DNA from 3 places in the Nostoc sp. JL31 genome. Region 2 is predicted to be linked to each of the others. Evidence: riboswitches for the same ligand, from Rfam matches in the RefSeq annotation. Region 2 holds a riboswitch; each other region holds the start of a gene.
The links. A riboswitch is a leader RNA that binds a small molecule or an ion and turns the genes downstream of it on or off. The one in region 2 is predicted to bind cobalamin.
Positions count from the first base shown of each region.

Region 1 (10,086 bases), on a different contig from region 2:
TTGGTAATTAGAATGTCCATCCATATAAAACTTCGTGCCATCAATCGGGTCAAGTGTGACTAAATAATCACCTTCTGAACCGAGTTCGGTAGCACGAAAATACTTGGTGTTATTAGAACTTTCATATTCTTCACCATAAAAGCGAATATCTGGGAAAGTTCCTAATAATACTACTTCTACCAGATTTTGAATAGCCACATCTGCATCAGTAAGTGCAGCACTAAAAAAGTTGTTTCCTTGTTCTTTGGCGGGAAGTGCAGCAATTTTTGGTTGAAGAACATTGGCATAGGCTGCTGCTACTTTGAGATGGGGGAGTAAAGTCTCTAAAATTAGTCGAGTAGTTGGTTTTGTGGACATTGCAGCAAACTCCTTTTAGAAATAATCTACCGTCCGCAGGGCGATAGAATTATATATCTAGACAAAATTACGGGATCATTTTGATGCAATGATACCACCGTTGCTATATTACTTTAATCTGTGTGTCTCAGAGAGCCTCTAGAGAGATCGCAAGTTTTCTCATAAATTTAAGGGTTTAAGACCGAACGTCAACATTTAGTAAGTAAGCAGACGCAATTAAATATAAGATGTCATTGCGAGCGGAACGAAGTGAAACGTGGCAATCTCAGTCTTTGCGATTGCTTCACTTGGTTCGCAATGACGAACTATCTTATATTTATTTAGATCCACCTACTTACAGCATTTTATAAATTCATAGCGAATTAAATTTGGCAATACCCTACAATGCCAATGCATCGGCTTGTATTGTTAATACGTCGGCTTGCATTGTGAATGCATCGGCTTGCATTGTGAATGCATTGGCTTGCATTAAAAACGCTACGCTTTTCCGCAAAACTGTACTTAGCTAAAGTTACTTTACAAAAGGCAAGCTACAATCGGGCTTTAAATTCCCATCTGAAACTCTCTTTTTTACAAGACGCTACGCGTAGCTTGCTTTCCTGCAAGGGTACAATTTTGAATTGTTATTGATGGTTTTAGGAAACTTTTTCGAGCTTCTTCTGAGTCAATTTGGATAGATTGTGGCGTTTGAGTAATGAAGGTGCGCCAACAAGAGTACCAAGAATGAGTAGGCTAAGGATAGAAGTAGGTTCAGAGACAGTAATTATGGTTGCAGAAAAACTAATGGGTAACTCACTATCTTCCAATCCCAAATTTTCAAAACCTGGTGTGATTGGCGGCGCAGTAAAAACCTCTAAATAACTTGGTGTCGGCAAAAAACTCGCGAAAAATGGACTAGAATAGTTTCCTCCCGAAGTGGAATACCCAAAACCATCACCTGTTAACTGCTGAGTATTAAGACTAATTAAATTATCAACATTAAAAGGTTCGTTTCCTGGTATTGGAGTCCCGGCGGATTGCAAACCAGTAATTGTTTCACCATTTCGCTTACCAGTAATTCCAGTAATTAAGTAAAAACCCAAATCGTTTGGGGTGTCATTAGTGGTGAAAGTACCATTTGCGGCTACGCCAGTACCAGAATAATTCCAACTCCAACTTAAAGCAGAAGCGGCTGGCATTGTCCCGAAAACTAATCCAGATGTGGTGGCGAGGGCTATTGCAGATAAAACTAGATTTTTCATGGAAGTCGTTACTGCGATCGTTCCCGTGTATTATACGGAAATTAGGAAAGATCGTATTATCAATCTTGCCTATATTATTTAGCAGCGATGCCTACGGCGGGCTACGCCTACGCATAGCCATACCAAAACAGCATCAACATTGCTAACCTGCTCTCCTGGCGGTATGGCTGGACGATTTACCATCACAACTTTCACGCCTAGTTCTCGCGCGGCAATAATCTTGGGCTTTGTGGCATCGCCACCGCTATTTTTACTGACGATGGTATCAATATTATTCTCAATCAGAATTTGTCTCTCATTATTGAGGGTAAAAGGCCCGCGATCGCACAATACCATCCCCTGCGGTACTAAAGCATCATCGCCAGGAGGGTCAATCATCCGCATCAAAAACCAAATTTTCTCTAGGCGAGCAAAGGCGGCGAGTTCTTGCCTACCAACTGTCAAAAATACCCGCTGTGCCTGATTTTGCAGGGTTTTTGCTGCGGCTGCAACGCTGTCAACTTCAATCCAGCGATCGCCACTTTCTTTTTCCCAAGGCGGACGGATTAACATCAGACGGGGGACTCCAACTTCCGTTGCCGCATCTGCTGCATTGAAGGAAATTTGAGTCGCAAAAGGATGGGTTGCATCAATTAACAAGTCGATTTGCATGACTCGCAGATAGTTAGCCAATCCAGCCGCACCGCCGAAGCCTCCAACCCGCAAATCGCCCAGTGGTACTGACGGTTCGCGGGTGCGTCCAGCTAGAGAGGTGATTACTTCTAACCCTTGGATAGTCGTCACTTTGGCAGCTAGTTCTGCTGCATCACCCGTCCCACCCAAAATCAAAACGCGCATTATTTAGATAGATAACGGTGGAATTTTTGCCAGAATGCCCTTCTTCATTGCTTCTGGACGCTCTGACCAAGGCAGTAAACCATCTGCTTTAGCATAGTATTGACTAGCACATTCCAGTACCGCAGAGGCACTACCATCAACGGCTAAATCACCAAATAAATATGTTAATTTGCCTTTAGCAGCAAAGGCGACTACACAAGAACGATTACAAGCACTCATGCATTCAACTTCCTGAATCGGGAATCGATCTCGTAACTCCCAATCTTGTGCCAGCTGCTGAAGTTGGTGTAAAAGTTTTTCACCACCACTTTCACCTAAGCGTTTTCCATTTTGCCAAACACTGGCACAGGTTTTGCAAACAAATAAAGTATGTTCAGCAACATCCATTGGACTGGTTGGGGAAATATTTACAGTGGTAGTCATCTGTACCTCGCAGATATGTGAAACTAATAAATCTATTTCGGCGGGCATCCTGACTCACTCAATTTGAGATTTTCGATTTATTTCCTGAATCTCACATTGGTTCACAGTTGCGGGACAGCGCCGGATTTGCACCGAACTTTCCCCGTTACCTCTGGTAGCTGACTCCCACCAGAACCGAATAACCTTATCGATCATACACTAGGGTTATCGGAGAATACGAAACAACAAGCTTTGCGCCAACTATCAAACTGGACGACAGCCAGACAAAATACTGTGCATCTTCACGACTTGCCCAATAACTGCGATCGCAGGCGCACTAAATCCAGTTTCCTCTACTTGCTCGACAATTGTTTCCAATGTCCCTATCAATTCTTCTTGTTCTGGTCGCGTACCCCAGCGCACTAAAGCAATCGGCGTTTCTAAATTCAACCCAGCAGTACTTAATTCTTCCACAATATAAGGCAGATTGTGAATTCCCATATAAATTACAATGGTTTCGGAACCGTGAGCGATCGCACTCCAATTCACTTCCGGTCTATACTTACCCACCGCTTCATGACCAGTTACAAATGTCACTGATGAACTATAGAGCCGATGCGTCAAAGGAATACCTGAGTATGCTGCCGCTGCAATTCCCGAAGTGATACCTGGCACTACTTCCGTTGATATTCCAACTTTGACTAATTCTTCCATCTCTTCGCCACCGCGACCAAAAATAAACGGATCGCCACCCTTGAGCCGCACTACAATTGCATGATCTTGCGCTTTATCAATCAGCAATTGAGTTGTTTCTGACTGCAATAACGAATGTCTCCCCGCACGTTTACCAGCATTAATTTGCTCGGCTTGAGGATTAATCATTGCCAGAATTGCCAGACTCACCAAGGCATCATAGATGACTACATCTGCACATTCCAACAAACCTTTCGCCTTCAAGGTAATTAATCCTGGATCTCCTGGCCCCGCACCTACTAAATAAACCTTTCCCAAATACTTGTTCTCCTGTTTTTCTGTGCGGTTCATCTCTGTGTTAAATCCCAAATTAGCTCGGCTAATTCTGCACTTGCTCCCAGTGGCTCCGCCAATTGGAAATTCACCGCAGAAAATTGTAATTTTAGATCCTCTATTGAGGTGGCGATCGCATCGGTTATTCCACCAGCGAATAAAAAGTATGGCAAGATTGCTATTTCCCGATAACCAGCAGTTACCAACTCTTTCACCCGTGATTCTAAACTAGGAGGTCCAGCCCAATAAGCAGTCACGGCTCCCAAACTCGCCGCCATTGCTTCCACAGTTTTTTGCGAACCTGGGCGACGGCTACCATGAGCTAAGAGAATCCATGCTTCTGCTTTGATAGCAGCTATTTGCTTTGCCAACAATTTCTCTACATTAGGATGAGAACCTAAATATGGTTGCAACTCAACGATTGTATCTTGACCAGTAGCCTGTTGTGCGAGTGCTACTTCGGCAGGAATGTCTGTCATCACATGCACTCCCGGCAGCAGAAATAGCGGTACAATTTTGAGGCGATTCTCATTTTGAGACTGTGGGCAATCGCCAAAAGCGTTTTTAGCAAATTGTTGAATCTGCTCGTGTAAAGGTTGAGGACTCATTTCTAAAGCAGCGATGCCAACCAAATGTTCGCTTGACAATTTCTGACATATCAGACTAGCTAGTTGCTGCATAGCAATTTCTGGGCGGCGATCGCGACTTCCATGAGATAATAGCAGATAGGCAGATGACATCGGCAAAGCTTGAAGTATCAGTTACTATATCTTACTTAAGATTAAGCCGGGGTTCATAAGTAATCTGGTAATTATTGAAACTATTATCAATTACTAAACAGAAGTATTCTTAATCACTTTTACAGCGCATTTGAAGTTGTAAAGGACACAACTAATCGTTCCAAAACTAGGTATAAAGCTTGTTTTTCTTCTGTTAGCGCAGCCGATTCTGACTCCTGAATTCTGCTGTATATTCTTCCCCTGTTGCTTACCTTATTGTTCTTCGGCAGTGTAAGTATAAAATTGATCAAAAGCTCCTACTGTTTCAAATTTATATGAAGGTATCCAAGAATTTATTTTTAAATCTGTACGGTAAACACTAAAAATAAGGAAATCTTGCCTTTCTGTAGTTCTGGCAATAATTTCTTGGATTTGCGGGTTAGCTGAGTCAACCAACTTATCACAATTAAAACGGATTAAATTTTCTATAATATTCGTAGTTTTTTTACATACATCGGTTTTTAAGTATTTTGTCAGGCGTTGAACTGCATATTCTTCATATTCAACTTGACCGGGATTGGTTTTCGCCATTGTCACACCCAAGGCGGCGAGGCCTACTGCTGCTCCAGTATACGCGATGATGGTCAATGGTTTCATATTTGCCAAGTAAAATTCATTGTAATCGTTAGATTCCAGAGACTCTAAATCAACTAAGTCCGTTCCTTGAACAAAAACTCTTGATCGATTGCCAAATTATTGCTATAATTCAAATTGTTGAATGGCGAGCGTAGCCAAGTGGTTAAGGCAGTGGTTTGTGGTACCACCATTCGTGGGTTCGATTCCCATCGTTCGCCCTATATAATCTCATATTTATGTATATATTCCTATATAAAGATCGGTTGTGGTTGTGAACATTCATAACCATTACTTTAGCAATGATCTGTTGTCTACGAGTTCATAGACTTGGAAGGGTTACAAATCTATAATGATTCATTACTTTATCTTATCCAAAATTTGATGTATATAAGCAAATCTACTTTTTAGCTACTTCTCTACGAGACTGGCTAAGGATAGAGTACCTGTTACTACGCTATCAGACTAAGCAGATGTTCATACTTCTCTGGAGCATGAGCTACTGATATTAAGATTCCCGATTTCTTGGAGAAGTCGGGAATTTGAGTGTCAGAAGTTTTTGAACGCACATTTAACTGTTAAAAAATGCCTAGAAGAATGATCAAAGTCAGCCCACAGAAGGCAAGTAAAGACATAATCAGAATGTTGCCTATACTGTGGTCAGAAGCTGTTAACTTCTCTGTATTGGTAGCCATATAAATTGACCAAATTTAAACAACTTTTGCCTAAATTATAACTATGGCAAATCAATATTAGTCTGTTTTTAAACAAAAATTGATTTTAATTCATTTAAGTTGAACTAAATAGTTAAACTTCAGCAAAACTATTAGCTTTTATTTCAAGTATTTAAAAAGAGATTATGGCAAGACTATTATTTATTTCCCAAATTAACACAATATAGGAATTATATTTGATTTTTGAAATTATTTACCTTACATACAGCATATTTCAAGTTAGTGAACTATACAAGCTAAATATCAAAGCCTCTTGTACTTCTGTTAGCGCAGCCTATTCTGATTAATGAATTCTGAATTATGCTGTATGTGCTGATAATCAATATTCAATATATATACGCAAATAAATGATATAGTAAAGATCGCATGAAGCAATTGAGGGCGTGATAATTTGTGCCCCAAATCTTATTATGCAGTTATTTACTAACATCTATCAAAAGAAATAAAAATTGTATTCCTTTAGTGAGATCCAAAAATACTGAGTCATAGATACTTTAAGTAAAGTAGAACATGATTTAAGTGCCTGCTGAAAAGTTGATACTTGTAGGTACACAGGTAAATATAATTTATCTGTGTTGTTTCGTGTTTATATATGTCTAACAAAAGGTGGGGCTTATTTGTCTCGCCTAGAAAGTTAACAATGCAAACATCGTCATTTAGTGGAGTTGCTATGTCTGAATTGCTTCAAGCAGTCTTAGATAGTGAAGAAAAAAGTGATTTACGTTCCTTTATTAGTGAATTACGCCAACAAGAAAAGAAGTACTTGCTACGGAACGACATACTCAATGTATATAGTGAGTATTGCTCCAAATCCCAGAAACCTGAAGGCTTTTACACTTCCTCGGAGTTAGGCAAACTCATTTACTATACTCAGGAAATAATTCAGGAGGACTCAAACTTCTGTTTCATCATCCGTTCTAAGATTGCCAGCCAAGAAGTTTATTGGTTGACATCAGACTTAAGCATTGAGCCGATGACGGTGCAAGATTTGTTGGATCTGCGCGATCGCTTGGTGAACAAATATCATCCCAACGAGGGCGACCTGCTAGAATTGGACTTCGGTCCGTTTTATGACTACACTCCAGTCATCCGCGACCCCAAAAATATTGGTAAAGGGGTACAATTTCTCAACCGCTATCTATCCAGCCAAATCTTTCAAGATTCCAAACAATTGCTGGACAGCTTATTGAATTTCTTGCGGCTGCACCACTACAACGGTGTGCAACTGCTACTTAACGATCGCATTCAATCACAGCAGCAACTTTCTGAGCAAGTTAAGAAAGCTATCAGTTTTGTTAATAATCGCCCCGCAGATGAACCCTACGAACAATTCCGCTTCCAATTGCAGTCAATGGGTTTTGAGCCGGGTTGGGGTAACACCGCAGCGCGAGTGCAGGAAACCCTAAATATTCTTGATGAATTGATTGATTCTGCCGATCCTCAAACCCTAGAAGCATTCATTTCTCGCATCCCGATGATTTTTAGAATCGTCTTGGTGTCAGCCCACGGTTGGTTTGGGCAAGAGGGAGTTTTAGGGCGTCCCGATACTGGGGGTCAAGTAGTTTACGTTCTCGACCAGGCAAAGAGCCTAGAAAAGCAGCTACAAGAAGATGTCCTGCTTGCGGGTTTAGAGAAATTGAATGTCGAGCCAAAGGTAATTATTCTCACCCGCTTGATTCCCAATAGTGATGGTACCCTTTGTAATCAACGGCTAGAAAAAGTCCACGGTACCGAAAATGCCTGGATTTTGCGAGTGCCTTTACGGGAATTTAACCCTAACATGACTCAAAACTGGATTTCTCGGTTTGAGTTTTGGCCTTATCTAGAAACTTTCGCCATTGATTCCGAAAGAGAACTACGGGCAGAATTTCACGGCACACCTGACTTAATAGTTGGAAACTATACTGATGGGAACTTAATAGCATTCTTGCTGGCGCGGCGTTTGAAAGTTACTCAATGCAACGTTGCCCATGCTTTAGAAAAATCTAAATACTTGTTCAGTAACCTTTACTGGCAAGAATTGGAGGATAAATATCATTTTTCTTTGCAATTCACTGCTGATTTGATTGCCATGAATGCTGCCAATTTTGTGATTAGCAGCACCTACCAAGAAATTGTCGGGACACCAGATAGTGTGGGACAGTACGAATCTTATAAGTGCTTTACCATGCCGGAGTTGTATCATGTTACTAATGGCATTGAATTATTTAGTCCCAAATTTAATGTTGTACCGCCGGGAGTAAACGAAAATAATTACTTCCCCTACACCCGAAATAAAGATCGAGTAGAGAGCGATCGCCAACGCCTTGCAGAAACCCTCTTTACTCTAGAAGATCCCACACAAATCTTTGGCAAACTCGACGATCCTAACAAGCGCCCTCTCTTCTCAATGGCGCGTCTCGATCACATCAAAAACCTCACAGGTTTAGCTGAATGTTATGGTCAAAGTAAAGAATTACAAGAGCATTGCAACTTAATTTTGGTAGCGGGAAAATTACGCGTCGAAGAATCAGGCGACAACGAAGAACGCGACGAAATTATCAAACTCTACCAAATAATTGATCAGTACAATCTCCACGGGAAGATTCGTTGGCTGGGTGTGCGCCTTACTAAAACTGATTCTGGTGAAATTTACCGAGTCATTGCCGATCATCAGGGAATTTTTGTACAACCAGCTTTATTTGAAGCTTTTGGTTTGACAATTTTAGAGGCGATGGTTTCAGGACTACCGACTTTCGCCACCCAGTTTGGTGGACCATTAGAGATTATTCAAGATAAGGTGAATGGCTTTTTGATTAACCCAACAAATTTAGAGGAAACAGCCACAAAAATTTTGGAATTCATCACTAAATGCGAGCAAAATCCTAACTATTGGAATGAAATTGCCCAGCGAGGAATTGACCGAGTTTACAGCACATATACTTGGAAAATTCACACTAGCAAGCTATTATCATTAGCGCGAATTTATGGCTTCTGGAACTTTACCTCAAAGGAAAATCGGGAAGATTTATTGCGCTATATCGAGGCTTTGTTCTATTTAATTTACAAGCCAAGAGCGCAACAGCTATTAGAGCAGCATAAACACCGTTAGTTTGTCATTTGTCATTTGTCATTTGTCATTTGTCATTAGCTAAAGACTAAAGACAAATGACTAAGGACAATAAACAAATAACTAAATTGTCAACGCACTCCAAGTTCGTTGACCAACTACTCCATCTACACCTAAATTTTGCTGGTTTTGAAAGGCTTTGACAGCAGTCTCTGTTAGTGCGCCAAAAATCCCATCTACTCTCACAGCATAACCGTTAGTCACTAATAACTGTTGTAAGGCTCTGACAGCAATACCAGAACTACCAAAATAAAGAGTCGGTAGAGGTTGGCTACTAAACTTCTGGAACCTTCCTGTAGCCTTTGTACGGACTTTACCTTCAGACTGAAAAGACTTCTTAGGCTTACCTAAGTTAGAAGAAACTAGTCCCAGATTCTTTTTGCTAATTTTCTGAAGTATGTGTTCTTTTTCTAATTTCAGCGCTGAGAGAGAAGCTTGGGAAATCTCATCTGTCTGCATAAATTCAGGTGGCGTAACTTTAGCAGCTATCTCTAACTGACTCTGTTTTGACTGGTTTACGTAATTTTCCATCTGAAATAATTGCTGCTGTGACAAATTAGTCCCAGATGCTTGTCTTATTGTTAACACGCCCGTCATCATCAGGCCAATTTCATTCATTTTCGTTTATTTTACTTCAACCAATATTTCTTTTAACCAACAGTTGCTGTCCGGGATAGTACATACTGCTAAATAAAAAAGTCATGTACTAATTTTTCCAGGTAATATTTTTATGTTCATATTTGCTCACCCCCGATTCCATTTAATCAGATTAATATCATTAATCAAGCCATCAAGTTATCAGACATACTATCTAAATCAATGGTTTAGACAATAACATACTATACGATCGCGGGAATGCCATCAAACAAATTTACCTAGTTATATTTAGCTCGTGCTTGGGATACTGATGTTGCTTTTATCATGTTTATACTGCCAGTAAAAATACTACTGGATTCATCAAGGCAGTTTTTTAACTATTGATTAAAAGCTCTTAATTTCAAATGCTTTTTTCTATTTTACAGGGAGTT
Region 1 covers NZ_JABXKO010000031.1:26,401-36,486, forward strand. The annotation lists gene HWQ43_RS05665 (inositol monophosphatase family protein) at 1-357, opposite strand, end outside; gene HWQ43_RS05670 (PEP-CTERM sorting domain-containing protein) at 993-1,598, opposite strand; gene HWQ43_RS05675 (cobalt-precorrin-6A reductase) at 1,677-2,435, opposite strand; gene HWQ43_RS05680 (DUF1636 domain-containing protein) at 2,439-2,858, opposite strand; cobalamin riboswitch at 2,880-3,052, opposite strand; gene cobA (uroporphyrinogen-III C-methyltransferase) at 3,102-3,881, opposite strand; gene HWQ43_RS05690 (sirohydrochlorin chelatase) at 3,878-4,603, opposite strand; gene HWQ43_RS05695 (DUF4359 domain-containing protein) at 4,856-5,239, opposite strand; tRNA gene HWQ43_RS05700 (tRNA-His) at 5,364-5,436, shown strand; gene HWQ43_RS05705 (sucrose synthase) at 6,620-9,040, shown strand; gene HWQ43_RS05710 (peptidoglycan-binding domain-containing protein) at 9,122-9,676, opposite strand.
Region 1: another riboswitch for cobalamin. It lies ahead of HWQ43_RS05680 (DUF1636 domain-containing protein); the one in region 2 lies ahead of HWQ43_RS19875 (hypothetical protein).

Region 2 (10,086 bases):
TTCGGATTACCTCTACTTGACTCAGTGCCTCATCTATTTCATTGCTAGCTTGAGTTTCTAAATATTCCATTAGCTGCTGTAACTTAGGGACTAATGCTTGAGTTAAAGGTTGTTCAACTCCTCCTTCTCTAATCGCTCGTACATCAGCTAATCCCATTCCATAAGCAGATAGGACTCCAGCATAAGGATGTAAAAATATTTTTTTCATTCCCAAGGTATCGGCAATTAAACAAGCAACTTGTCCACCTGCACCACCAAAACAACAAAGCACATATTGGCTGACATCATAACCGCGTTGTAGACTGATTTTTTTAATTGCATTCGCCATATTTTCCACTGCGATCGCAATAAATCCAGCAGCTACTTGTTCGGGAGTACAATCATTTAATGTAGCGGCTTGAATGTCTTGGGTTAATTGGGTAAATTTTTGAATAACAATATCTTTCTCTAAAGGTAAATTTCCATCAATGCCAAAAACTGAGGGAAAATATTGTGGGTGAATTTTACCTAACATCACATTGGCATCAGTAACCGCTAATGGGCCGCCACGTCGATAACAAGCAGGCCCAGGATTTGAAGCAGCAGATTTAGGGCCGACACGATAACTAGAACCATCAAAAAAGAGAACTGAACCACCACCAGCAGCAATAGTATTAATTGCTAATACAGGAACTCGCATCCGCGCCCCAGCAATTTCTGAATCTAGTTGTCGTTCATACTCTCCTTTAAAATGAGCGACATCTGTACTTGTCCCTCCCATGTCAAAGGTAATAACTAACTCGAAACCTGCTCTTTTACTACTTTGGACTGCGCCAACAATACCGCCAGCTGGGCCGCTTAAAATACTATCTTTTCCTTGAAATTGTTCGGCTGCGACTAAACCACCATCAGATTTCATGAACATTAATTTGACGTTGGGTAACTGATTCGCTACTTGGTTAACGTAGCGGCGCAGAATAGGAGTTAAATAAGCATCGACTACTGTTGTATCTCCCCGACTAACTAACTTCATTAAGGGACTAACTTGATGGGATACGGATATTTGAGTAAAGCCGATTTCTTGGGCAAGCTGGGCTATTTGTTGTTCGTGAGCAGGATAGCGATCGCTGTGCATAAAAACAATAGCACAACTCCGAATTCCTGTATAGTAAACTGCTTGTAAGTCACTTTTAACTTGTTCAATATTTATGGATACTAATTCATTTCCGTTAGCATCGTAGCGTTCATCTATCTCAATTACCTGCTCATAAAGCATGGTTGGTAAAACAATATGACGAGCAAAGATGTTAGGACGGTTTTGGTAGCCAATTCGCAGCGCATCTTTAAAGCCTTTGGTGATGAGAAGAACGACGCGATCACCTTTCCTTTCTAACAACGCATTTGTTGCTACTGTTGTCCCCATTTTTACAACTTCTATCGCTTCATTAGGAATGGCTTCGTTGCTAGCAATACCTATGATATCTCGAATACCTTGGATGGCTGCATCTTGATATAGTTCGGGATTTTCTGAAAGTAGTTTGTAGACTATAATCCATTGCTGATTAGGCAGAGGGATAATTAAAAAACGTTCGGTATGTTTTGAAACTCCATCGATAATTGCTTGATTGTTAGTAACAGCAACAATATCTGTGAATGTACCACCACGGTCAGCAAAAAACTTCAACATTACTCTGTTTACTCGACACTATAGAGGTAGCATAACAATAGAATTTGGAGTGTTTATACTTCCTCAATTTTAAGTTTTGATTTTTCAGCTAGTGAGTCCGGTTAGCGACACCGAATAGCCCGTCGTAGACATCGTTACATCGAACTCAGGGATCGCGGCTAATATAATTGTAGCTATTGCAACCAGTAAATTTAAGTGTTCTTACATTCATTTATAATCATGCTATTATAAAACCAATATCAAATCGGTTCTGGTGGGGATCAGCCATCAGACGCAAGGGGGAAAGTTCGGTGTAAATCCGTCGCTGTCCCGCAGCTGTAATGAAGCTTATGCCTCAAAGTCAGAATGCCCGCCGAAAGTAACAGACAAACTTACATCCATCTGCGAGGTACAGGTGAACATTGCCATAAATATTTCAAAGATACATCAGTTTCACGCTCTCATAATGCCAGAGATACGCCACGGACTACTCATGGCTATGAAATTATAGGCAGTTTATTGATAGTTACAATTGTGCTTTGGTGTAACTGTCATTTACGCTATTTTTTCCCTAGCGTGAAAGCTTTTGCAACATCATTTGTGCCAAATTTACTCTATAGCTATGTTGCAGTTGCACGACTGCGACAACATGTCATATCTGCGATTCGGACTTAATCCTACACACTTCAAAATTAATGCTTGACAAACAACATAGTTTATTTGTTTGCACGACCTGCGCCAGCGTCTGGCAAGATGGTAAACGAGTTGGTGAAAGTAAAGGTGAGCAACTACTACTACACCTTCATGAACTTGCACAAGATTGGGAATTGCGAAATAAATTCCTCATTCAGGGAGTTGAATGCATGAGTGCTTGTAACCATTCTTGTGTTATTGCCTTTACAGCAGAAGGTAAATCAACCTATCTCTTTGGTGATTTACCAGTCGACACTAGTGCATCTGATGTTTTGCAATGTGCTAGTCAATATTATGCTAAACTCGATGGTTCATTGCCTTGGTCAGAACGACCGGAAATTTTGAGAAAGGGTATTTTGGCAAAGATTCCACCACTAAATAAGTGGGCAAAATTAAATATAAGTTGTTGTTAATTGATGATTGGGTAAAATTTTTCAGTTTCTAATCTCTAGTACCTAAATCATTAATCTTAAAAGGAATAGAAAGTAATGCAGATTAAAACAGCAAGGTTAGGCGATCCCTGCATTGGTGAAAATCGGGAAGTGAAGAAACAAAAGTCTTATGGGAGGAAGTGAATGCGACCCTCCAATAGTGTCTGGCAAGGAAATTTTGGCTACTGGCAAAACAGCTTTATTCATAATAATCTGCTGGTAATCGGCTACACAGGATGGCAGGGATTTCAGTCATTTGGGCGGGGAGTTGTCATTTGTGATGTGGATACTAAAGTTACTCACCCTACAATTACAAGTCTTGATACAGTTCCCTTCACCCTGCAATTTCTACCCTCCGATCTGATTAGGTTCTACTTGCGCTCGTTTCAGGATTGCGGAGCTATATCGCAATCAATCTGCTCATCCATGATTTCATCAATTTTCCCAGCAGTCGTAACATACAATCCCCATCAAGATATTCTTCTAGTGCTAAAGGCTGAACCTCAGATTGAGGTTAATTTTTTACACCAACTAAAAATTACTCCAGCCGATTGCTACGAACAAGTTTGTAAGCGATGGTCAGAATTTAAACCAAGCTTAATGCCCTAAAACTTACTTTATTCCTCAATGCTCAAGCCAAAATCAAGCAAGATTCCCAAACCAACTCGCTACCAAAATGCAGCGATAGATTATTATATTGGACTCACAAATTCCTCCTATCTCCATTATGGGTATTGGGAACCACTACCTACTCATGGTGAAGAATTAACTCTAACTCGTCTGCGTGTGGCGCAGGAAAGCTATACAGCCAAACTTTTGAGTTTTATCCCAGAAGATATCAAAACTGTACTTGACGTAGGCTGTGGGATTGGTGGTAATGCGGCATATTTGTGCTCACGCGGTTTCAGTGTTGAGGGATTAGCACCCGACGCACTCCAGCAAGAGAGGTTTTTTCAAAATACCAATGGTCAAGTACCTTTCTACTTAACGAGATTTGAAGATTTTAACAAATCATACTCCTACGACCTGATCTTATTTAGCGAAAGCAGTCAATATATTGCTGCTCTCGATTTAGCTCAAGGTGCGGCTCGTTTACTGGATAGTGGTGGCTACCTACTGCTTGCAGACATGATGCGTTTCGATGCCGAATACCAAGAAGGTATTTTTTCTAATTGTCATATCGCCAGTGAACTCCAGATAGCGTTGAAAAAATCTGGATTTAATTTAATCAAGACTGAAGACATTTCAACCCATATTGCGCCAACGATTGATTTGTGTGTTGATAACTTCCGTACTTTTGGACTGACAACAGTTAAATATATTGCTGATGTTGTGGCGATCACTGTCCCTCCATTACACGCACTTGGTCGTTTAGCATTTAAGCGTTGGTTGGAAAAACCGATTACGGAAGGTTTAACAGCACGGGTAATTTTTGAGAGCCATCTGCGTTATGAAATCCAACTTTGGCAGTTATCAAAAAAAGTTTAATCAAAATGACCCCAGAAATAAATACCCAAGATTGGTAACAAGCAGCAACTAAACACAATCATATCATGTCCGCTAGATTACTTATTAAACCTGAAGAACCCCACCCCGCCTGCGGGGAGAGGCTGGGGGTGGGGTGCAATGACTGTGGAAATCATAACTAATTATACGGGCATGATATCATTTACTACACCCGAAAATGGGACACGGATAATTATCACAATTTTTATTTTTGCTTTCAAAATGTTGACAATTAGATAGCTTGCTGGTTTAGCGGAATTACAATTACAAATTCTGTTCCCTGCCCAGGAGCAGAAATACATTCTAATTTTCCCTGATGTTTTTGAGTGATAATCTGATAACTAATAGATAAACCTAACCCAGTACCTTTATTAACTGGTTTAGTCGTAAAAAATGGTTCAAATAATTGTTTTTGTACCGTTTCGGGAATGCCTATACCATTGTCGCCAATACGAATAACTACCTGATTTTCACTAGTGAGTTTAGTCTGAATGCGTATCTGGGGATTAGAAAACGCTTTTTCCCCTACTTCCCACTCACCATTTTCCACTGCCTCTTCTAAAGCATCGATCGCATTTGCGAGAAGATTCATAAATACTTGATTCAGTTGTCCAGCATAACATTCTACTAATGGCAGGTCGCCGTATTCTTTAATTACCTCAATTGTTTTATTGTTAGATTTAGGTTTGAGGCGATGTTCTAAAATCATCAAGGTATTATCTATACCCTCACGGATATTCACAGCTTTCATCTCTGCGTCATCTAACCGAGAAAAGTTTCGCAGAGATAAGACAATTTCTGTGATTCGTTCGGCACCAACTGTCATCGAAGTTAGCAAGTTGGGCAAGTCTGCAATTAGAAAATCTAAGTCGATTGCTTCTGTTTGTTTTTGAATTTCCGTGACTGGATTAGGATAGTTTTGCTGGTATAGTTGCAGCAGTATCAGTAAATCTTGGATATATTGATTGGCATAGCCGACATTGCCATAAATAAAATTGATTGGGTTGTTGATTTCGTGCGCTACACCTGCTACTAACTGCCCCAAACTGGACATTTTTTCACTATGCACCAATTGAGATACTAGCTGCTTTGCCTCTTGGCGCAATTGTGCTTCTGAATATCGCAATATCTGTTCTGCTTGTTTGCGCTGGGTAATATCGTGGAGAATCACGACATATTCCTGAAAATCCTGATGGGGTCTATCTGAGATGGAAACTTCCAGAGTTCTGTTTTTTCCATTGCCGATTAGAATTTGTTCGCTACGCTTTGTCCACTGCTCTGGATAGTAGACTAATGCAGGTAGCCATTTATTGAGGTGATTTCCTGGCAACTCAGATGGGTTGACACCAAAAAACGATTCAGTGGCTGGGTTAGCTTGCTGGATAATGCCTAGATTATCTACGACTAAAATACCATCTTGGGCGACTGTAAAGAGGTGTTCGGCAGCTTCTCTGGCTTCTGCGATCGCAACTACTTGCGGTAAACTTGTCCAACAAGCGATCGCTACTCCCACAAATGCCACGCTCATCAGTAGCACCACAAATATATTCTCACCGCCCGCAGTCGCTACTTTATTAAGTTTGACACCAAATAACCAGCCAACTGCCACGGCGCTGCACAGTAAAAAAATCAGGATGCTCACCTGAAGAATTACTGAATCTTTAATGATTACCACAGGGCGCGTGCGATATCGCCGCATCCACCACTTGGGATGGAATGCAGGGAAGTCCATACGGCGAATCACCGCATCTATTCCCATAACACCAATGGGAAATAATAGCCCAATCAGCAAGTTGAGCCAACCCCAAGCAAATCCGCCCACGAACAGCACTACAACTTCTAACAGCAGAATGCCCAGAGATATGCGAGGAAACAAAACTTCCGGGCGATCGCGCCTAAGCCAAAGCCCTAAATGCAGTAACATAAAGGAGACAAACCAACCGATGTTACCAACAGCGACGATTCGCGCCACATCTCCCCAAATCAGATAGATTAAGCACAACACCAGTGTCAATGTCAATGCTGGGACAAACACACCCCGACGGGAGACAACAGAAAATACTGGTGAAATGTGGTTATCTAAAGCCAGTTGATACAAAATTCGCGGGCAATTAGAAACCACCGTTGCCGAACCGAGTAGACAAGCTGCTACTAGCAAAAAAGAAATACTTACACCAGCTAATTTTCCCCAAAAGGGCTGGGAAGCCGCCACCAGATTCAGAAAAGCATTGTCTTTCAGGTTGGGATTTGTTGCCAACCGCATTACTACCCAAGAACCCCCCAAAAAGATGGGTGGCATCATCCAGGCGGCAATGTCTAGAAACCGCAGCGTTTGAGTGGGGTTGCGACTATCGGCAACAAAGGAAGAAGCTGTTTCACAGCTGTAGGTTGCATAAGTGACGAAAAAGAACCACTTTGCCCAATCCACAAAGCTCAAAGATGACCAACTGCTAGGAAAAAACCCAGGACTCACCGGAGAAAACGCTAACCAGCCAAGACCTTGTATACAGAAGGTCATTAGTAGTCCAAAGGCTGGAATGACAAAAAACAAATGTAAAATACTCAGGGCGCGAGTCCCACTAAAGGCCACGATAAAGGGCAACAGTGTAAAGCTAATATCCAGAAATATGTCTGGACAGGCAATACCCAGCGGCTCCAAATTTACTTTAATTAAATCTCTGAGTACGATTGTATTCACTGACAGGTAGGAAACCCAGTTGAGGAGGTATCCAATTGCTGCATAGCGAGCTAATCCTGGGTAGTTTTGCAGTAGCTTGGTCGCATAGTTAGGTGTTCCTCCAGCTACATTGATGAAATGCATACCTAAGCGTTTCACTTGATAGTTGAGCAGCATTCCGAAAATCACCGCAGGTATCCAGACAAAAATAGCTTGGGAACCGAGAGCAGCATGAATTGCTGGAACCAGTGCTGTCCAAGAAATATGAGCTGTCAAACCAAAGCCCCAACTTTCAACAGCACTCAAGCTTTTAGTCAAGCGAGGGTAAGAAGATTGGCCCAATGTGGAGTGAGCAAAGTTGGACATGATTAGCAGTGTTGGGTGGGATACTGTAATTAAGCTTATTAGCTAGAGTTCCCATCTCATAAATCTTCTGCACAAAAACTTTCTGTAATAAATAATACTTAGATGTTAATACATATATGATCAAAGAAAATTCACTTCACAACACCAGTGTTTATTGCCCTCATCCCCCAACCCCTTCTCCCAAACTTGGGAGAGGGATTTAGGGTGAAAGCTCTTTGATTCACGCAAGAAGTCTATTAGACAATTTTCGAGCGTGTATCTGCCAAGGCGGGAACTTTAACTTCTGTTTCGGCTTGTAAGTCGAAGTCATACCACTCGTTACGCCATTGCAGACGAAACTTCAAACGCGTCCAGTTGGGTGGTAGGTTGGGACAGGCAACGGGGCCAAATTGAGTCATCCGAATGCCGCCAAACCCAAAAACTACCGCTTGCCATACTCCTCCAGCACTGGCGGCGTGAATTCCTTCGGCGGCGTTACTTCTCACATCCTCTAAGTCTACCAAGGCCGATCGCAGAAAATGTGTATAGGCTTCGGTTGGTTGATTGAGGTCGCAAGCTAAGATGGCGTTAATGGCTGGGCCTAGTGAAGAACCATAACTGTGGTCGGTACGTTGGGTGTAATAGTCCCAGTTGGTGGCGAGGGTGTTATAGTCGTAGCGATCGCGCAGTAAGTACAGAAGCATCAATACATCTGGCTGTTTGAGAATCTGCTTTTGGTTGGTGGCTTCAATTCCCAACAAACCTTGCAAAGATTTGCTGCGCGGTTCGTAATCAGCGAGGTTAACGTCTTCTAGTTGGAAAAAGCCTTCAAATTGCTCAATTAAACCTGTTTGAACATTTTTATTGACAAATAGACGCTCTTGGATTTCTGCCCAATGGTGCAGACGCTCTGTGGTTAAGTTGAGTTTTTGCGCTAGTTGGGCTGAAGTTTCAGGATAAGCTTGTTTGAGCCAATCCCACAGCGCCAAAGCTGACTGCAAATGCCACTGTACCATGAGATTGGTGAAGGCATTATTATCGACGCGATCGTGATTTTCATCAGGGCCAATGACATCTAGGATGTCATAGCTGTGGCGCTCTTGGTTCCACTGCACCCGACTTTCCCAGAAAACAGCCGTATCAAGGATAATTTCCGCGCCATAATCGCGCATCCAGTCATCATCGTTGGTAGTCTGCCAGTAGTGCAAAATTGCATAAGCGATATCTGCGGTAATATGCACTTCAATGTCACCGCACCAGATGCGGATTAATTCACCATTGGGAGCCGGAACCCAGCGCGGAGTCACTTCATCGCCAGTAGTGGCACTTTCCCAAGCATACATCGCTCCTTGATAACCGGCTTCTTGAGCTTTGCGTCTCGCTCCTGGTAGGGTGTGGTAGCGGTAGGTGAGCAAGTTACGCGCTAGGGCTGGTTGAGTTAGGGTGAGGAAAGGAAGAATGAATATTTCTGTATCCCAAAAGATATGTCCGCTATAGGCAAAACCGGAGAGGGTTTTGGGAGGAATGCTCACGCTATCATCGTGACGCGGTGTTACAGCAAGTAATTGGAAGAGATTATAACGGACGCTCAATTGAGCCAAGTGATCGCCTTCTATAATAATGTCACTGTCTTGCCACACTTGCTCCCATGCCGCAATGTGAGCCGCCAATAGGGTAGTATATCTGGGTTCATCAGCAAGTCTTGGTAAGGCGGCGGCAATGGGGATTTCTGTCTCTCGTGAAGTAAACAGGGTGACAATCTTTTCTACAGTTACCGTTTTTCCGGGATATAACTCTAAGGTGGTTGTCAAAATGGGAGAACTAGAAGCATTTTCGACGCTCACGGGTGCAGTCTCGTCGCCATCTACCACTAACTTAGCTGCCATCCCAAGTTGAATATTTGAGTGGATAGTTTTACTGTTTAACCAGATAATCCGATCTATGCCACCTTGGTTTAAGGTTCGCCAATGTTTAACGCCTTGGGTATGTGGTTTGCTGTCAAATCCGGCTTCAATGGTAATTTCACCCTCAAAGTCTACCGATGTAATTTGAGCGCGAATCGCCAAAACGTGTTGGTCTGCTAAACTGGTGAAACGCTCGAAGTGAAAATCTAAGGTATGACCGCTAGGACTACGCCAGCGCACATCACGGCTAACTAAACCTAAGCGCAAGTCAAGCCGACGTTCGTAGTTGAGAATTTCACCACTGTCCATACTAAAGCGTTCCCCAGCTACTTTCACCACCAATGGCAGCCAGTTGGGACAGTTTACTAGTTCAGTATGAGTAATTGTCACATCATCATAAACACCGTGGATGAGTGTGGCTGGAAAATCTTGGCAATACCCTTCCTCAAATGTACCCCGCACTCCTAACAACCCATTACCAAGAGTGAAGACGGTTTCTTTGTGATGCAACTGCGCCGGGTTAAACTCCGTTTCAATAACGTTCCAGTCAGTATTGTCAATTAATTGCTGATTTTGTTGAGAATCGTGAGTGGATACGTTGAGCATGAGTGATAAAACCTATGTCTTGGGGGTTGCTGTGGGCAGGATGCAGTAAAATTAGGAGCAACCTTTAAGTGATTAACTCCTTATTCTTTAGCGCCGAGATTAAAACATGGTCTGAACGCTAAAAAATGCGCTTTTTACAACAGTAACGCTTCAAATTTCATCTGTCTATAGTTAGATTTATTTAAAAATGCCAGTTATAACTCATAAATCTTAACTAGCTACGAATTGATTCGGTTTTTCATCAATTTTTGGCTGGTAAAATTTACAGGTGCAGTTAAG
Region 2 covers NZ_JABXKO010000085.1:118,087-128,172, reverse strand. The annotation lists gene HWQ43_RS19880 (hydantoinase/oxoprolinase family protein) at 1-1,666, opposite strand, end outside; cobalamin riboswitch at 1,895-2,038, shown strand; gene HWQ43_RS19875 (hypothetical protein) at 2,012-2,320, shown strand; gene HWQ43_RS19870 (DUF1636 domain-containing protein) at 2,341-2,751, shown strand; gene HWQ43_RS19865 (hypothetical protein) at 2,914-3,378, shown strand; gene HWQ43_RS19860 (class I SAM-dependent methyltransferase) at 3,397-4,257, shown strand; gene HWQ43_RS19855 (ATP-binding protein) at 4,508-7,318, opposite strand; gene HWQ43_RS19850 (glycoside hydrolase family 65 protein) at 7,555-9,807, opposite strand.

Region 3 (10,086 bases), on a different contig from region 2:
AAAATTATTTCCTGCTGATGTAAATGCTACACTTGCGGCTCTAGAATAGTCTGTTTTAACGCGCCAAGCCATGTAAAAGCTGATCAAAAACATGATGATGAAGTAGACGATCAACGGAATTGCAATCTTCACCACATCGAAGGGGATCTGAACAATCAAATTCCCTTTCAAGCTGAACATAACGACGATTGTAAATAATAAAGCAATAAGTGTGATGGGGCTGATTTTAGGCACAAATTCCTCGTGATACCACTGCTTGCTTTTCACTTTTACTAAGAAGTAACGAGTGAAAAATCCAGCTAAAAAGGGAATACCGAGATAGATAAACACGCTTTTGGCAATCTCAGCAATGCTGACATTAACAACACTGCCTTGTAAGCCAAACAGTGGCGGCAGTACAGTAATAAAAAACCAGGCATAAGGACTATAAAAGATGACTTGAAAGATACTGTTAAAGGCAACCAATCCAGCCGTGTACTCTGTATTACCTCGTGCCAAGTCACTCCACACAACTACCATTGCAATACACCGGGCTAATCCAATCAAAATCAATCCCGTCATGTATTCTGGGTAATTATGTAAGAAGATAGCTGCCAGAGCAAACATCAAAATTGGCCCAATGATCCAATTCTGAATTAGTGAAACACCAAGAATTTTTCCGTTGCGAAATACATCCCCTAATTCTTCATACCGCACCTTGGCTAAAGGCGGATACATCATCAGAATTAACCCAATGGCGATCGGTATATTGGTTGCTCCCACTTGGAACTGGTTGATAAAGGCTTCTACTCCAGGAAAGAAATAGCCTAGACCAACACCGATAGCCATTGCTAAAAAAATCCACAAGGTTAGGAAGCGGTCAATAAAGGAGAGGCGTTTTGAAGTTTTTTTGTTCATTACAATTAACCCCATACATGAATGCAGGAGCTTTGAGCAGGAATTTCAGATTATTCAATCCAACATCCAAAATTGAAAATCTAAAATTCGTGAGTTATATCAAGAGTATATATCTATCATTTCAAAAAAAGTTGATTTGTAAATGCCGATAAAACTAAAATTAAACAAAATATTACAAAAAAAATTGATGAATATTTATTTAAGGCTCGCAGGGGGGACGAATAGGTAATATGGGGCTAAAACGGCGGAATTCTGCTAGATACTGCTCTAGAGCAACAAATTGGGGCAAATTGAGGCTGTAGTAAATCCAGCGCCCTTCTTGACGAGCGCGAACTAAACCCGCTTCTTTCAGGGTTTTGAGGTGAAAAGACAGTTTAGATTGCGTGGTTCCCAGGTGGTCACACAGGTCACAGACGCATAGTTCTTGAGAGCGTAGCAGTTCTAATACCTGAATCCGTAGGGGGTCAGACAGGGCATGAAAGCCAGCAGCGATCGTATCAGGAGTGAAGGTGCTATTAGAAGCCATCAATTTTTTTTGAAGTATTTATGGTAAAGTCTAAATCATCGCAAAGCAATTGGCATCATTCACGATGCAATGATGCCTACTTGTTGGTCATTATGCGAACGCGGTTTTCGGCATTTACGCCAATTAATATTGTTTGCAGAATGGGAATGCGACCGTTTTTTTGATCCCCCTTGTAGAGACGCGATTCATCGCGTCTTATATTTATCAGTTTTGTACGTATTATAAATTTATCCAAATCCAGCAAATCCGATCGCTAAAATTAAAAAAAAGAAGATAACGAAGAAATGCTTAACTCAACTGTATTGATTTTTGGTTTATAGTCGATTCTTAGTTGGGATCACAATCATTGAGAAATAGGGTACTTTATCTGGATCGACTTCATCTAAGGGTATAATGCGTTGCTGTGATGTTGATGCCCGCTCAATATATCTTGCCCGTGATGCTAACCCTAATTTATGCAGGATATCTCGTACTTTGGTAAAGTGACGACCTAGTTTCATAATTGCTGCTGCATCAGTCATTAACAAATGTGTAGTCAGTTCTTCTGCTGGCAATGGAGCGGGTAAGACTGTGAGAATATCCGTGTAGTAAGTGAAAGGTACACCCAAGGCTACCGGACAAGCCATTAGCGAGGAAACTCCGGGGACAACTTCTGTTTCGTATTGGTCACATAACCGCGTGAACAGGTACATGAAGGAACCATAGAAAAATGGATCGCCCTCACATAGCACTACAACATCTCGACCTGCTGCTAAATGGTCGGCGATTGGTTCAATTTCCTGGTCATAAATAGACTTTGCTTTTTCTGGTTCCAAAGCGCGGGGGAGATGAAATAGCACCTCGATTTGATTGCCAGGAAGATACTGCGCCACGATCGCTCTAGCGATACTTTCTTTATCTGTGGCTGATTGATAAGCTACCACAGGAGCCGCACGTAATAGCCGCAGCGCTTTCATAGTCAATAATTCGGGATCGCCCGGGCCGACACCAATTCCATAGAGACGACCTTTGGGTTGCATATTCATTCTTCCTCCGTTGCCAGGGCGTTAACTGCTGCTGCCGCGATCGCACTTCCACCGCGCCGACCGTGTAAGGTTAAAAATGGTACATTCCTGCTATCTGCTGTCAGTGCGGCTTTCGATTCCGCTGCACCGACAAACCCCACTGGAAAGCCCAAGATAATCGCGGGTTTGGGCGCTCCTTCATCGAGCATTTCTAACAGTCGGAATAGGGCTGTGGGCGCATTGCCAATTGCAATTACCGATCCTTCCAGGTGCGATCGCCATAGTTCTAGAGCTGCCGCCGACCTTGTAGTACCCATACGCTGGGCAAGTTCTGGCACTTCTGGTTCGTTAAGGGTACAGATAACTTGATTGTTTGCAGACAACCGCCGCCTGGTAACGCCATCGGCAACCATTCGGCAATCACACAGAATTGGCGCTCCTGCTGCCAGTGCTGCCCTTGCGGATTTTACTGCTGTTGGTGAATATCCCAAGTCAGTGACAATATCCGTCATCCCACAGGCATGAATTAGACGCACAGCAACTTTTGCTACATCTGGTGGCAACACATTTAAGTTCGCTTCTGACCGGATAATTGCAAAAGAATTACGGTAAATTTCGTTGGCATCTCGGATATAGTCGGACATTCAATTTTGGATTTTAGATTTTAAATTTTGGATTGACATATAAAAATCGAAAGGCTCAGATTGCCCAGTTTTCTGAAAAGGTGGCAATCTTGTTGTTCGCAATTGATTGAGGGATTATATTAAATAATTGCTGTAATTGTTCTAGTGCATATCGATTAGCAAATTCTCCAAAGGACTCATTAGAATTTAAGCGTTGAATTTTATATACATATAGCATCCGCTCTATTAATGCAGGTAGTTCGGCTAAAGTTACATATTGATATAGTTCACGTCCGAATTTCTGATTGCTGTCACCAACATAAACGTGATAGCCTTCCACGGTTGTATTTTCAGCCTCAATGCTGACGCCGAGGAGAGTGATATCACTGTTGCTATGCTGGGCACAAGATTTTTCGCAGCCAGTGAAGTGAATATTAACTGAGTAATCGAGAGTAATACGAGTTTCAAGATACTCTGCCAATGCCAACGCATGACTTTTAGTGTCTGTGGCAGAAGCGGCGCAACCCTTTTTTCCAGAACAGGCAACTAATCCACCCCTGATATTGGTTGCAGAAGAATCTAATTCTAATAAAGCAATTTCACTTTGGACATCAGCAACCCATTGCTGAGGAATATCTGTAAGGAGCAAATTTTGCCAAGGGGTTACCCTGAGAGTTCCACTACCGTATTTTGCTGCTAAATCTGCTAAACCCCGCATCTGTCTACTCTCCAATCGGCCAAGGGGCAAGACGACACCAATGTAAAATAAGCCTTGCTGACGTTGGGGATGGATGCCAATATGCTGATATTTCGCATTTGACCGCTCCCCCAACCCCTCTCCTACAAGGAGAGGGGAGAATTTCTCCCCCTTCCCTGCAAGGGAAGCGGGTTGGGGGGTTAGGTCTTTTCTTATTTCACTGTACAAAAGAGAAAAAGGTAAACGCTGCTCAACTTCCTGGAGATAATTTTCACAACCCAAAGTATTCAATAACTCTCTCAAACGTAGCCGCCGTTTACTCGTAGTATGACTATAAGCTAGATAGACATCCGTCAAAGCTGCTAAGACGGGCAAACAGTCCTCTGGTGGTAACAAAATTCCCGTATCGGTGGGCGGTTGACCCTTCTTGCCAACACTGAGATAGAGGCGAAAATAAACATTATCGTTAAGTAAGACAGCTACAAAGGCGATATCATTCAAGCGATCGCACACCTGAATTATCCCACCACCATCAAAGCAAACGCTAAATTTGGCTGACAGTCCCGAAAGCGCCGGATGTGCAGCAATATAATCATCCCAACCTTGGACAAAGGGGCGAGTGTCGATTAATTCTTGGGGATCGATACCAGCAGTTGGACTGGTCATAATATTGCGGATTTGGTCTACAACAGTATTGTCAGAACCCAATCCCATATTTTGTAGGTACTTCAGAACCTCAGCATTTATCCCTGTGCGGATTTCACGAACTTGCAGGTTAGCTCGGTTAGTCACATCTAGATAGCCGCCACCGTGCTGTTCTGCTATATCTGCGATCGCACGGCACTGCTGACTACTAATAATTCCACCTGGTATTCTAACGCGAGATAATATCCCATCTGCGGCGGGAGTAGCATAAAACAAGCCAGGACAAGTGGCAAATCCAGAAACCAAATTTAGAACTCCTTCCCCGTGCAACGCAGGGAGTAGACGGTGAGTGTGTCTTGAGAACATCCTGAGAGTTGGCATTCTGACTTGGGTCATCCCATCACAGCTGCGGCACAGTCCCGGAATTTCACCGGAGTTTCCCAACTCCCAGCCTTGAGTAATTTAGATTTTGTTTAGGTTATAGATTTCAACCAGACATCATCCAGATAATTATTTTACATTACTATTGCCAGAAATTTTGTAACTGCCTAGCTAGTAGTACTTTAGAAAAAAAACAGAGACATTACCAAGATTCTTGCTCAATTTCCTCCAAGGCTTTGAGTTCTCGAAGCCTTGGAGCGACACAAGGCGTGATTGACCCCTTCGAGTTAGATAATAGGGATTCCAGTGGTTGTGAACTACTACAATCACAGCTAAATCTACAACGCCCGATATTACACGCTCAAGGAGGGTGCTAGAGCTAAAGTTTTCGTCAAATCAGTCAGGAGAACGCGATCGCAGAGGTTAAACAGTTCTGCCTCAGTAGAAGTATGTCGCATCAACCGTAAAAAATGACCTTCAGTGTCAACACTCAGAGCAATGTAGTTGAGGAACATTTTCAGGTAGCCTACGCGAGATCGCTCTGGCATAGTTGCTGCTGTGGGAGTTTGCCATAAACGATCGATATAGTTGCGTACCTCCGCTAAAGGAACGGGTGCGATCGGTTCTCTTCGCAAAGCTTGGCGAATTTGATTAAAAAGCCAAGGATTCCCGATCGCCCAGCGTCCCACCATCACACCCGCTGCGCCCGTTTGAGAAAGCACTTCAACAGCAGTTGTTGCCGAGTTGATATTGCCATTAGCAAGCACTGGACAATGAACTCGTCTAACGGCTTCAGCGATTAAATCATATTTCACTGCCCCGTGGTACATATCTTTCACCGTGCGACCATGCAAACTCAGCAAATCAATGCTGTGGCGATTGATGATATCTAGAATTTTGTAAAAATTATCTGTATTTTCAAAGCCTACGCGCATCTTGACGGTTAAAGGTCGATCGTTGACTGCCTGCCGCAGTTCTCCCAAAATCCGATCCACTTTTTCCGGCAAGAGCAGCAATCCACCCCCAACATTTTTGCGATAGATTCTAGGTGCTGGACAGCCCATGTTCAAGTCAACTCCAGCGATATTGTAGTTGCAGAGTTCCTTTGCTGTTCTTACTAAGTCTGGAATGCTTTCACCAATCATTTGCGCAAAAACGGGGCGACCCGTGTCGTTTTCGGTGATTGCTGCCAGAATGCTACGATTGAGCCGTGAGGTATCATTAACGCGGAAATATTCGGTGAAAAAGTAGTCAGGGCTGCCGTAGTGGGCAATCACCTTCATAAACCAGAGGTTGGTCACATCCTGCATAGGCGCAAGAGCGGTGAGGGGTAGGTGTGGATAGAACGATTGGGGGAGCGATACCTGGGGCATAAAAATGAAGAGCGATCAACAAAGCTCACTGTTAAATTATAAGTAGCTAGACGTAAATCAATTAAAGTTTGTAGTGTACCCCTTTGGGGAAGCAAGCTACGCATAGCGTCTCGTAGAGAGGACTTTAGTCCTAATTATCGTTGCTTTGAGCGATGAATCGCTCACTACGAACCAGGAGTTTATTAGTAATATTATTCAACAATCTTTTTGATCAAAACTAACTAATACCACAAGCTGCTAATTTTACAGCTAAAGCATCAGGGTAGCGCCACGGTTGAGAACCACCAATCCAAATACGTGACGGTAAATGACCGATTGGTGCTTTGAGACTAAAATTGAATTCTGAATTTGCATAACTATAATTGTATGTATGCCAATCAACTTGATTACAAAAAACTCCATAGTCTCCATTGACGTTTTTGTAAATAAGTGTCTGTATGCTAAAACCAAAGCGTTTATGACTGTAATTCACCCATAAAAGGTCAATGGTTTGCAAATCTTGACAGGGAAGTTTCTCAAGATCACTATTAAATATATAGCTACCTCTAGGCTTTGCTAGTGCTTGACACATTAGTTCCCAAGTTTCTCGATCTGCTAATTCCCATTTTCCTTTTGCTAATAAATCACGCAAATGTGTATAATCAATAGTATTTACTGTACGATAATTAGAAATATTTAGCAATTTCTTTGGTTGTTGCTCCAGTATCTGTAAAACTTCTGTTGCCGATTGAAAGCGTTGCGAAACAGCATTTTGTAAAAGTTTATCTAAGATTTCACCAAGGTGAACGCTAACAGTATTGTTTGCTGGTAAATATTCTTGCCATACCCAGCGATCGTTAGCAATATCGAACAAATCAAAGGGAGAAACATTGGTAAGTAAGTAAATACATGTTACACCCAAGCTGTAAAGATCGCTGGCTGGTAATGCCTTTCCTCGCATTTGTTCGGGAGCGATATATTCTGGACTACCTACTATGGTGCCTGTACGAAGTTGCTTCATGTTATTGGCTAATTTAGCAACTCCGAAATCGATTAAAACCAGGTCTCCTCGACCCGAACGGCGCATAATATTTTCCGGTTTAATATCTCGGTGAATTACTTGTCGGGAATGGATAAATTGTAATGTGAGCAATAAGCTTTTTAATATCTCCCAAATTTGCGGTTCTTGAAAAACTCCTTGTTTTTTTAATTCCTGTGCGAGTGTTTGTCCATCGACTAATTCTTCAACGATATAAAACTTTTGATTTTGTTCAAAGTGCGCTAGTAATCTGGGTATTTGAGAGTGTTCTAGTTCATTGAGACGAAGCGCTTCTTGATGAAATAAATTGACTGCTTTATGCCAAATCTCAGTATTTTCCTTTTGAAAACATAGTTGTTTGACCGCACATTTTGGTTGATCTGGAAGATGTTCATCAATAGCTAAAAATGTTCTCCCAAAGCCACCGCTTCCAATGACGGCGAGTGGACGATATCGCTGTTTAAGTAATAATTCCTGACCACAACTATTGCAAAAACGAGAAGTGTTAGAATTTTGGGGACGTAGGCAATCAATATTGGTACAGTAGCTCATACTACAGGAGTTCTATTGTTCTATTTGTTGGAATTACTATATATAAAGTATTCCCATTAGAAAAGCACTCTTACTAGTAGAAAAAACAGCGATGCCTACGGTGGGCTACGCCTACGCATTCTGGAAGTTTTAGCATAGTAGCAGTGTACTGCCTGTTGCAAGCGATCGCTACTTTAGTACAACTTTGACTCTTTGAATTTTCTATCAAATACAAGGATGCTATAACCAAATACAAGTGTCAAAAACTACTTAACCCAACGTTTAGTTGCCTCTGCAATGCGTTCCCCAAAGCGTAGTGAAGTCAGATAATCGCCCGAATCTAGCACTGGTTCTTTGCCACTCATGTCGAGTTGACTTTGACCCATTACACCTAGAAATCCTCCTAATCGATTTACCCCATCATCTTTACCAGATAAAAAGCTTTGTAAGTCTCCCACATTTACCCAAATCATGCCATGTTGGGCTGCATTGGTAGCTAAATAGAGGAGTGTACCTTGTTTATCGCCACTGGGAGAGCTGGAATGGGTAAAACCCCCAGCGATTTTATCTTTCCATCCGTGTCGGAACCAAACTTCGCTAGCAGCATCAATAAATGCCTTGAACTGAGCCGCAACACCACCCATGTAGGTAGGAGAGCCAAAAACAATTGCATCAGCTTGATTGAGAGTTGCTATTACCTCATCATTCTTCCAACGACCATTGACTATCTGCTCTCCAGTAATCCGTAGCAGTTCAACAGTGGTGTCTTTAACTTTACTTGCACCTTCAGCAATAGCTTGGGCCATAAGATGAGTATGACCTGCACCAGAAAAATAGATAATCGCAACGGTGGGCATAGGAGGTTTAGTTAAAATTTTGACTGAAACTGAACGAGAAATATCATAAAGACTACTGGCTTATAAAGTAAAGTAGTCAATCTTAAAGTCATTTCTGTTATTCTTCTAAAAGAAAATTCTTTTGATCCAAGTCTTTCTCCTATTTATATTAACCAGGTATGTGTCTCAATGATGTAGTGATTGACCGTGCCAGCCCCAGTGATGTTACTGGAATCGTCAAGTTGGCCCAAGCCAATGACGCAGAACATGATGGTATGTTGTTAGGTCATCTTGAGCCAGAGGCTGTGATGATGACTATCTCGCAAATGCCGAGCGTTGTAGCCCGAAAAAATGATCAAGTTGTAGGATTCTTACTCAGTTGGTCAAAGACAACTGCTAATTTACCAATTATAACGGTGATGTTACAAGCCTATCCTGGTACAAAAGATGCTTACTTGTATGGCCCCATTTGTGTTGATGAAACTATGCGTGGGCAAGGTATTGCTGCGGTAATGTTTGCTAAGTTGAAAGATTTTCTACCAAAGCGGGAAGGAATACTGTTCATCAAGGCAAATAACAAAGCATCACTTCAGGCACATCAAAAGATGGGTATGTGCAAGATGGCAGAGTTCATCTATGAAGGCACTGAATTTTTGATATTTGCGTATAATAGCTAACTAATTGATAGGTTCTCTTTGAGTTTAAACTGAGTGGCTAATCTGGATAATTGAAGTTATTTACTACTTGCTTAATCTGGAAAATGACACAAGAGTTATTAGCCAACAGCTAAGAGATTTATTTCATGAGGGAAAATGGGGCTTGATGGTGTAAATTATTTATCCATAAGTCTGTAATCTGCTCTTGTTGGAATCCGAACCTCTATGCATTTAGTCAAAGTATCAATTTTGACATTCTTTGTCACTACATTTTCATTTATTCAACAAAGCCATGCTGATACCAGTGCGCCACCAATTAAGACACAGGTTCAGCAAGTAGCACAGTGGTTCACTGGTTTTTTTGATAATGCTCAACAGGTTGCTAATAGCCCCTCTGTGCCATTAATTACTATATCAAGTTGTAATGTACAACTGGATGGTACTAATCTTCTGGCTGAAACACAGAACGTTTATCTAGAGCAAGAAAGCCCAGGTTTTGAGCGGCTACGCCTTTATTCTTTTAATCAAGGAAATTCGGCTGTGAATCTAAGTATTAGCAGCTTTTTAAATGAAAATACTGTACGCGGGTTATGCAATCATTCTCAGTCTAGGCGACAGCTTAGTATTAACAATGTTGAGAATAACACCTGTAATCTGCAATTATTTTGGGAGCAGAACAGCTACATTGGGAATAACGCTCCCAATGGCTGTACAACCAATAATGGCTTCAAAGTAGTTTCTGATATAACTATTGAGCAAAGTAGCATCGACTCCTTAGACAAAATTTTTGACAAGAAAGGCAATTTACTTGTGGCCACACCCATTGAATTCCGTCGAGTTAATTCTGTTCCAGAACCCTCTGTCATATTCGGGTTGCTGGCTTTGGGAATTTTGAGTAC
Region 3 covers NZ_JABXKO010000034.1:125,409-135,494, reverse strand. The annotation lists gene arsB (ACR3 family arsenite efflux transporter) at 1-897, opposite strand, end outside; gene HWQ43_RS06830 (metalloregulator ArsR/SmtB family transcription factor) at 1,097-1,423, opposite strand; gene HWQ43_RS06825 (precorrin-2 C(20)-methyltransferase) at 1,738-2,442, opposite strand; gene HWQ43_RS06820 (precorrin-8X methylmutase) at 2,445-3,071, opposite strand; gene cobG (precorrin-3B synthase) at 3,127-4,773, opposite strand; cobalamin riboswitch at 4,747-4,872, opposite strand; gene HWQ43_RS06810 (tRNA-dihydrouridine synthase family protein) at 5,127-6,146, opposite strand; gene HWQ43_RS06805 (serine/threonine-protein kinase) at 6,364-7,716, opposite strand; gene HWQ43_RS06800 (flavodoxin family protein) at 7,962-8,552, opposite strand; gene HWQ43_RS06795 (GNAT family N-acetyltransferase) at 8,711-9,208, shown strand; gene HWQ43_RS06790 (CpcT/CpeT family chromophore lyase) at 9,413-10,086, shown strand, end outside.
Region 3: another riboswitch for cobalamin. It lies ahead of cobG (precorrin-3B synthase); the one in region 2 lies ahead of HWQ43_RS19875 (hypothetical protein).